DNA from 3 places in the Staphylococcus pasteuri genome. Region 3 is predicted to be linked to each of the others. Evidence: riboswitches for the same ligand, from Rfam matches in the RefSeq annotation. Region 3 holds a riboswitch; each other region holds the start of a gene.
The links. Region 3 has a riboswitch for S-adenosylmethionine ahead of metK (methionine adenosyltransferase). Riboswitches for the same ligand answer to the same signal wherever they lie in the genome.

Region 1: another riboswitch for S-adenosylmethionine. It lies ahead of metX (homoserine O-acetyltransferase MetX); the one in region 3 lies ahead of metK (methionine adenosyltransferase).
Region 2: another riboswitch for S-adenosylmethionine. It lies ahead of Q4528_RS11925 (Na+/H+ antiporter NhaC family protein); the one in region 3 lies ahead of metK (methionine adenosyltransferase).

What each region holds. Positions count from the first base shown of each region.
Region 1 is NZ_JAUOQO010000004.1:121,781-125,073, forward strand. It holds gene Q4528_RS05600 (YybS family protein) at 1-486, opposite strand, end outside; gene metX (homoserine O-acetyltransferase MetX) at 626-1,591, opposite strand; SAM riboswitch class I at 1,657-1,762, opposite strand; gene Q4528_RS05610 (branched-chain amino acid transport AzlD family protein) at 1,866-2,195, opposite strand; gene Q4528_RS05615 (AzlC family ABC transporter permease) at 2,192-2,884, opposite strand; gene serS (serine--tRNA ligase) at 3,217-3,293, opposite strand, start outside.
Region 2 is NZ_JAUOQO010000014.1:3,216-6,508, forward strand. It holds gene Q4528_RS11920 (SRPBCC family protein) at 1-15, opposite strand, end outside; gene Q4528_RS11925 (Na+/H+ antiporter NhaC family protein) at 260-1,552, opposite strand; SAM riboswitch class I at 1,634-1,731, opposite strand; gene Q4528_RS11930 (hypothetical protein) at 1,785-2,357, opposite strand; gene Q4528_RS11935 (SDR family oxidoreductase) at 2,617-3,293, opposite strand, start outside.
Region 3 is NZ_JAUOQO010000009.1:37,522-40,814, forward strand. It holds gene pckA (phosphoenolpyruvate carboxykinase (ATP)) at 1-1,068, opposite strand, end outside; SAM riboswitch class I at 1,222-1,337, shown strand; gene metK (methionine adenosyltransferase) at 1,451-2,650, shown strand; gene Q4528_RS10480 (nuclease-related domain-containing protein) at 2,772-3,293, shown strand, end outside.

The DNA.
Region 1 (3,293 bases), on a different contig from region 3:
TTCTTCAAGCATCTGTCTATAATCAGCATTTGCTCCACTTGTTAATAAAACGTTATGTACGGTTTCTTTAACAGGGTTAACTAATGCGGTTGCTCTTGGTATTTTTTCAAATACTTGTAATAACATGAATCCTATCAATGTCATTAAGCTTAGAGATACCGTTGTTACATATAAAATTCTTTCTTTTGTTGCTCTTTCCTTAAGTAATTGTCCAATGATTAAACTTGTTAAAATCACTAGAACCATGATACTTAAGACGAATGTATTACCTAATAAGGTTGTAATTATAACTGTTACTAAAGCACTAATTCCAAATGATTGAATAGATTTATTCCATAACACGACACCTGGGATTGTTGCAAATAAACATAAAATTAAGCCGAGAATAGGTAATACATGTGTTACTAAAGCTACTATTGCTAATACTAAAGTCCCTATAATAGTTGCTTTAGGTTGTATTTTTGAAAACACACACGCCACTCCCATACTTTTTTTGACTATAACTACTATTTTAACCTCTTTGAAAAAAATAAACAATAAAGTACTATAGTCATTTACGAAGGGTGATTTCTCGCATGCTTCCTATTAAAAATATTTATTCTAATTACTACTTCAAGTTAGTTAACTAACGTCTTATTTGTTTTAAATTTAAAAAGTAATATAGATTAGGTGCCCAAGTTTCAAAGTTTAGTAAAAAGCCATCATGTCCAACATTATCTGGTACGAAAATGTGACGATGATATTTAAATCGTTGCCCGGCAGCTAACACTTGGTCGTCAGGGTATAATAAATCATCAATAAATCCCATTGTTAAGACTTTAGTATCTAGTGATTTGAACACTTCATCAACATCATCTCTACCTCTATCAATATTATGACTATCTAAGACATCTAGCAGTGTTAAATAGCATGATAAATCAAATGATTCTTTGAATTTATCTCCTTGATGTTGTTGGTAATTGACAACTTCTTCTGGAGTGAATCGCTGATCATAACTTTTCGAAGAACGATAAGTTAAGAATCCTAATTGACGAGCAATACTTAAACCTTCCTTGCCTCCGATATGAATGGCTTGTCTTGCAATTTCATTAAATGCTCGACTATATGATGACGTTTTTTCAGTAGCGGCTAGTATGACCGCTTTATTCACTGGAAAACGTTGATTATAAAGAAATTCTAACGCTTGCATACCACCTAAGCTTCCACCAATCAATATATCAATTTTATTAAATCCTAATGCTGCTATCCCTTTTTCAAGGGCACGAACTATATCTCTTAATGTTAAATGATTAGGAAAGTGCTTATCGTTAAATTTTGAACTTGAACCAAACGGACTGCCAATGACGTTAAATGTTAAAAATTGATAATCATTAATTGGCATATATCCACCATCAATAATTTCACGCCACCAACCTGGATTGTCATTAGTACCATATGTTAAATGATTACCAGTTAGCGCATGACAGATTAGTGCTAATGGTTGTCCAGGATAACCTACATGTTCATATCTTAGTTTCAAATCTTGTATTGTTTCTCCTGACTCAGTCGTGAATTCGCCTAAATGTAATGTATCAACAATATAATTCGACATATATCAATCCATCCTCCTTTAAATAAAAAAGCTTCTTACTCTTTGAAAAGTAAGAAGCGGTTCAGTACTTATCATTCGAGTAATCGTTGGTTTTAGCACCGTACTCTTAATATTTGTAGCCGGTTGCTGAAGCGTCTACGGGCCAAGTCCCTCAACTTCTCTGAATAAGGTTTTATGATTAAGTTTTTAAGAAAAACGATAATTATCAAAATATTCTAATTACTTAAAGTTTAACTAACTCGAATTTGAAATTCAATATGATACGAAGAAAATGTTAAATAAAATATCTTAAAATCGCTATAAAGACAATACCACCTAAAATAGTCCAAGTTAGACTTCTCGTTAAAATTGCTAAAAGTACTGTAGGTATAAGAGCAATAATGAATGGAATATTTAAAGTGTATCCTACACTACCCTCATGTTGTTGAATGATGCCGTCTAAAACGAGTGCTGTAAAAAGTGTAATAGGAATAAATGAAAGCCATCGTATCACAACATCTGGCAAACTAACTCGTGAAATCATCATAAATGGAATAATTCTAACCAATAGTGTAACTACACCACATAATATGATTACAACTAACATATGCGTATCTGTCATCATCTATCCATCACCACCCCAAGTGCAGAAGCGACCACTGCTGAAATAATAATCGCTACATATGATGGCATAACAAAGCTTAACGCTAGCATCATCACAATAACGAATAAAATTAAAACAAGATAAATATTAATTTTAGATTTCTTAACCGATTCAAATTGAGCGATACCTAAGAAGACGAACATAGCAGTAATAGCAAAGTCTAATCCTAACATTTCTGGGTTTGAAATATATTTTCCAAAGAGCGCCCCAACCACACATGAAAATGTCCAAAATAAATATGCAGTAATATTTAATCCATGTAACCATCGATCATTAATTGATTCTCCCTTTAAATACGGCGTGATGGCAACACCAAATGTTTCATCGGTTACGAGTGACCCTAAACCAACTCTATTCCATAAACTATAAGATTTATAATTGGGCGCTAAAGTCATACTCAATAGAAACATGCGTGAATTCACAATAAATGTTGTTAATACTATCGCAGTTATAGGTGTACCTGCAATTACTAAAGCACAAATAATAAATTGAGCAGCACCTGCATAAATAATTAAACAAAGTAAAATAATTTCTAACAAACTAAACTTTTGAGATGCGGCAACAATTCCAAACGAAATACCTACGCCTGCATATCCAAATAAAGTTGGAATACATTCTTTCACGCCTTGTCTAAATGTGAGATGTGTCATATATGTATGTGTCGCCCCCTTTTTCATTCTATTTATAAGATCGTAAATAATAAATTCAAGTCTAATATACAATTCACAAAACGGCAATATTTTTAGACTACTGTATGTGTGACGTTAGACAAACTTCCGTTTAAAACCGTTGTCATTACAACGTTTAATATATGACAGAATTTTCAATAAATATTTAGACTTACCCGCATATAATTACAGATATTTTTTTAAATTTAATGCTCCCCTACCCTGCTTCATATATAAAATGGCATAAAAAAATACGTGGCAATGATGGCTCTTCATTACCACGCATGTTTACTATTTATTCGCAAACAATCTTATTATTTAGTTGGCTTTTGAATGTGAGTTTTACCACCCATGAATGGTACTAAGGCTTCAGGGATTGTTACAGTACCAT
Region 2 (3,293 bases), on a different contig from region 3:
ATTATACTTTGCCACTATATGTCACCTACTTTCACTCTTATTTCTATTCTAACGTATTTACTCAAACTTCCAAACATTTATCCTTAAAAATGCTTAATCTTTGATACATTTAATCTAATTTACCATTAAACTCTATTATTTAAACATCTCTATATAGAAACTAAAGATAACATTATTTTCATATCAATCATTTAAAAATCCGAGACTTAGTTTAGTCTCAGATTTATATTAAAATATGATTCATTAGTCAACATTTACGCTATCTTTTTTTTAATTTCGGATAACCAAAGATGATTGCTATTAATCCACAAATACCTAACATAATCGGATAAATACTATAAGGTACTAGTAAAAATGGTGAAATGCCTGCTACACCAGCAGCAGAAATAACTTGTGGACTATATGGTAATAACCCTTGGAAACAACCTCCAAATATATCTAATATACTTGCTGATTTACGTGGATCAACATCATATTCATCAGCAATATTTTTGGCTAATGGTCCTGACATAATAATTGAAATCGTATTATTAGCAGTTGATATATCTGCAACACTGACTAAACTAGCAATACCTAATTCCGCGCCTCGTTTAGATCTTACTCTGTCTCTAACGAAATTGAGCAACCAATCAATCCCGCCATTATGTTGTATCAGACCGACTAAACCACCAATAAGTAAAGCAATCATTGCAATATCTTCCATTCCGATAATACCTTTGGATACTGCATTCAATAAACCTTTCCATCCGAAAGAGCCGTCGATAAGGCCAATCATTCCAGATAAAACTGTCCCACCAATCAGAACAATAATAACATTAACGCCCACTAGTGCTAATATCAGTACAAGTAAGTACGGAATGACTTTAACTAATTGGAAATCATAACTTTTAGTATGATCCATGGAAATTCCATTCGTTAATAAAAATAGAATAATAATTGTTAAAATCGCACCTGGTAATACAATTCTAAAATTGACTTTAAATTTATCTTTCATCTTTGTATGTTGCGTACGTACTGCTGCAATCGTTGTATCTGAAATCATAGAAAGGTTATCTCCGAACATCGCACCGCCAACTACTGTTGCCATTGCTAGTGCTGCTGATACGTCAGTAGCTTGTGCAAAACCAAATCCAACAGGCGCAATCGCTGCAACTGTTCCAACTGAAGTACCCATAGAAATAGAAACAAACATACAAATGATAAATAAACCTACAATGATTAAGTTTTCAGGAATAAGTGACAAACCAAGATTAACAGTTGAACTCACGCCTCCCATTTTCTCTGTAGTCGTTGAGAAAGCGCCTGCCAAAATAAATATAAGCATCATCAAAATAATATTTGAATGTCCTGCGCCTTTAGTAAACACTTCAACTTTTGTAGCAAATTTTTCTTTACGATTCATTAACAAAGCTACGATAACAGTTATTGTAATCGCTACATTTAAAGGCATAGTGGTGAAATCTCCTGAAATAATACCTACACCTAAAAATAACAACATAAATAATAATAAAGGAAATAACGCCCAAGCATTACCCTTCTTAGTTTTTTCCATAATTAGACCTACTTCCTATATTAATAAAAAATACCTCTTTTCTAATTATTTAAGAAAAGAGGTTTGCCTTCAATTACTATCCCCTTATCTTCAAACCTCAATTGGTTTCTGGAATTGGCACATGATTATATGTTGCCGAAGCTTCATAGGGCCAGTCCCTCCACTTCTCTAGATAAGTGATTTGCATTTAAATTTTACGTTACAAGATAATTCCAATAACGTCAATCATAAATTATAATTTCGTCGTAAAGTATTTATCATAGATAATTAATCCTATTGCTACTAATAATAGTAATCCAACGGCTATACCAAAGACAATCCACCATTTTAGATAAAGTGAGATTATCATAGCTATAATAGAAATAATGGTAACGATTATGGCTACTATTTTAAGTTGACGTTCAAGTTTTTCAGAAATGACTTTATACTCATGATTAGATTTTTTTAACGTTTGTTCATCGATTTTTAATTTAGTTTCTAAAAAGTAAATGAATGAAGATGCTAATAATAATAGTAAAAACCCAATCCAAGGGTTTGCGCTTTGTAATAAAGCTACTGAAGCAAAACCTATATAAAAAATCCCTGCAATACAACCTAATAATCGATCTATGATTGGACTAATCCATATCTTGTTATGTTTAATATTTCGATTTACAAAATATAAATTCTTCAATATATTGCTAATAACGAATATTGGTACTACTAAAAAGAAAAACCATTTAAATGATGGGAAGAATGGAATAAAACTTATACCTATAACTAATGCAATAAAAGGAATTAATCTAATGATTTGATCTTTATTCATATAGTGTGCTCCTTTATATTTAAAAGATATTTATACAACTAACTAATCACTTTCCCCTATTATTTCTGATTACTGTAATTAAAGTTAAAGCACTTTACATAATTTTATTATTTATTTTGTATTGTAATTATACATTATTCGCATTTAATTTCCAAATTCATTTTGAATTTATTTAATTTAAACTATATGTTAAACATAAAAAAGTCGATAAAGCATCTTAGCTTTATCGACTTAAATTTCAATTATCCATTTAAAATTTCTAATCTATTTGAATGCCGCCTGTGACACCAAACACTTGTCCAGTTGTATAACTAGATTCTTCTGCAGCTAGTAAAACATAAGTACCAGATAATTCAACTGGTTGACCTGCTCTACCTAATGGGGTTTGTTGACCAAATTCAGGAATATTAGATTGTGGTTGGCCTCCTGTAATTTGTAATGGAGACCAGAATGGACCAGGTGCGACGCAGTTAACTCGGATACCTTTAGGACCAAGTTCTTCAGATAAACTTTTAGTTAGTGAAATAATCGCTGCTTTTGAAGCGGCATAGTCGTGTAATATTGGGCTTGGATTGTATCCTTGTACAGATGATGTTGTAGTAATTGATGCACCTGGTTGTAAATAATCAAGTGCTTTTTGAACTGTCCAAAAGATTGGGTATACGTTAGTTTCAAATGTTTCTGCGAATGATTGTGTATCAAATCCTTTAATGTCATCATGATATTGTTGATGACCTGCCACTAAAGTTACATTATCCAATCCACCTAATTGTTCATAGGCTTCTGCGACCATGTCATAGTTAAATTGTTCATTTCTAACATCACCAGGGATAAGCACTGCTTGTTGTCCTGCTTCTTCAATGACGTGTTTAACTTCTTGTGCATCTTTCTCTTCACTTGGAAGATAATTAATTGCGACATCTGCACCTTCTTTAG
Region 3 (3,293 bases):
AGGAATGACACCAAAAGCATCCGCTGTTAAAAAGATAATTGTATTAGGATGAGCTGCTTTGGAAGGTAATACAATATTATCTATATGGTGAATTGGGTATGCCGCTCTTGTGTTTTCAGTGAATTTATTATCATCAAAATCAACCGTGCCATCATTTTTGACAACAGTATTTTCTAAAATGGTACCATATTTAATTGCATCGAAAATTTGTGGTTCTTTTTCTTTTGAAAGGTTGATTGCTTTAGCGTAGCAACCTCCTTCGATATTGAACACACCATTTTTATTCCAGCCGTGTTCGTCATCTCCAATTAATTTTCTATCAGGATCAGCTGATAATGTTGTTTTACCAGTACCTGATAAACCAAAGAATAATGCTACGTCACCTTTATTACCAACATTTGCTGAGCAATGCATACTCATAATATCTTGCATTGGTAATAAATAGTTCATAACTGAGAATATACCTTTTTTCATTTCGCCAGCATATTCAGTACCACCAATTAAAATGACTTTATGTTTGAATGAAACGATAACAAAAGTTTCTGTTTTTGTACCATCTACTTCTGGGTCAGCTTTAAAATGAGGTGCTGATACAATGGTAAAGTCTGATTTGATTGATTTAGCTTCTTCTTTTGATTCAGGACGTATAAACATATTATGTGCAAAAAGATTATGCCAAGCTAATTCATTAATTACAGTTAGTTTTAAGCGTGAATCTTTGTCACTTCCAGCGTAACCATTAAATACGTATAGTTCATCTTTCTTACCTAAATAATTTAATACTTTGTTATAAAGTTTTAAAAATGTTTCTTCATCTATCGGCTGATTAACGTCTCCCCAATCAACATTATCTCTATATGAAGGTTCTGTAACGATAAACTTATCTTTAGGTGAACGCCCAGTGTATTTACCGGTACTTGCATTAATAGCGCCCAACTCAGTAAGTTCACCTTCATTATTATCTAAGATTTTATTGTAAAGTTGAGTTGTAGATAATTGAAACTGTGTAGATGGTTTTTCTAATAATTGTTTGATTTTAATAGTTTCAGAGTATGTATCGATCGACATACTTAATCCCTCCAGATAGTTGTAATGTAAGCCTTTACATTTCAATAGTATAACATATTAAGTTAATTAATCCACCGTAAATTTTCATTAAAATAACTTAATTCTAAAATTGACATTAATTCGCTAATTATGTAGTATTAATTTTAACGGATTCTCTTATCCTGAGTGGTGGAGGGACATGGACCCAATGAAACCCAGCAACCTCTTTTTTGTATAGAAAAGAAAGGTGCCAAACCGTTTGCAGACCTATATTGTCTGAACGATAAGAGCGAATGGACGTATAAGAGCCTTCTCTCTATCTAGATACTAGTTAGCAGAAGGCTCTTTTATTTAGCTCAAATAAAAGAGAATTATCGTAATAAATTTTTAAAAGGAGCAAAACATGACTAACAATAAACGATTATTCACGTCAGAATCAGTAACTGAAGGACACCCGGATAAAATAGCCGATCAAGTTTCCGATGCCATTTTAGACGAAATTCTTAAAGATGACCCTAATGCGCGTGTAGCATGTGAAACAACAGTAACTACAGGTATGGCTTTAATTTCTGGTGAAATTTCAACAACAACTTATGTTGATATCCCTAAAGTAGTAAGAGAAACAATTAAAGAAATTGGTTACACACGTGCAAAATATGGTTATGATTCACAAACAATGGCTGTATTAACAGCAATTGATGAACAATCACCAGATATTGCGCAAGGTGTAGATAAAGCATTAGAATATCGCGATGATATTACTGAAGAAGAAATTGAAGCAACAGGTGCAGGAGATCAAGGTTTAATGTTTGGTTATGCAACTAACGAAACAGATACGTATATGCCTTTACCAATTTTCTTATCACACCAGCTAGCTAAACGTTTATCAGATGTTCGTAAAGATAAAATACTAGATTATTTACGTCCAGATGGTAAAGTTCAAGTAACAGTTGAATATGATGAAAATGACAAACCAAAACGTATTGATACAATTGTTGTTTCAACACAACATGCTGAAGATAAAACATTAGAAGACATTCAAAATGACATTAAAGAACATGTCATTTATCCTACTGTTCCAGAAAATTTACTAGATGATCAAACAAAATTCTATATCAATCCAACAGGAAGATTTGTAATTGGTGGACCTCAAGGTGATGCAGGATTAACAGGTCGTAAAATTATCGTTGACACTTATGGTGGATATGCTAGACATGGTGGAGGATGCTTCAGTGGTAAAGATCCAACTAAAGTAGACCGTTCTGCCGCATACGCAGCAAGATACGTTGCTAAAAATATTGTTGCAGCTGAATTAGCTGAACAATGTGAAGTACAACTTGCATACGCTATTGGTGTAGCTGAACCTGTGTCAATCTCAATTGATACATTTGGTACAGGTAAAGTCAGTGAAACAGAATTAGTAGAAGCAGTTAGAGAGAACTTTGACTTAAGACCTGCAGGAATTATTAAAATGTTAGAGTTGAAACAACCTATTTATAAACAAACTGCTGCATTTGGTCATTTCGGACGTACTGATGTTTTATTACCTTGGGAAAAATTAGATAAAGTCAACGTTTTGAAAGATTCAATAAACCAAGCCTAAAATAATTAAAATATTTGGGATAGGTAAAATATAATTAATTAAATTATAACGAAATGTCGAAAATATCATAGTTATGATTTATAATTGATTGTATTGATAATTTAAAAGGAGCGTTGATGTGATGAGTTTATCTTCACCCATTGGAATAGGATTAATCGTTGCAGTAGTGATTGCAATTATCTTTTTTGTTTTATTTTTAATCACGTTAAATAAAAAGAAAAAGATAAAGAAACAAACTGAAGAAGAATATCAACAAAAAGAACAAAACTTAAAAGCATCTCATGAGGAAACATTAGAAAAAGAACGTATAGAAAACAAAAAGACAGTCACTAAACAAAAAGAAGATTATGAAGCTACAGTAAGTAGTAAAGAAAGAGAAATTGATGCATTAAAATTATTCTCTAAAAATCATAGTGAATATGTTACAGACATGAGATTAATTGGTATTCGTGAACGTCTTGTTAATGAAAAGCGTATTCGCCCAGAAGATATGCATATAATGGCAAATATTTTCTTGCCAACTAATGAATTTAATAATATTGAAAGAATTAGTCACCTCGTATTAACACGAACTGGTTTATACATCATTGATTCTCAATTATTAAAAGGTCATGTTTATAATGGTATTAGTGGCGCACAATTT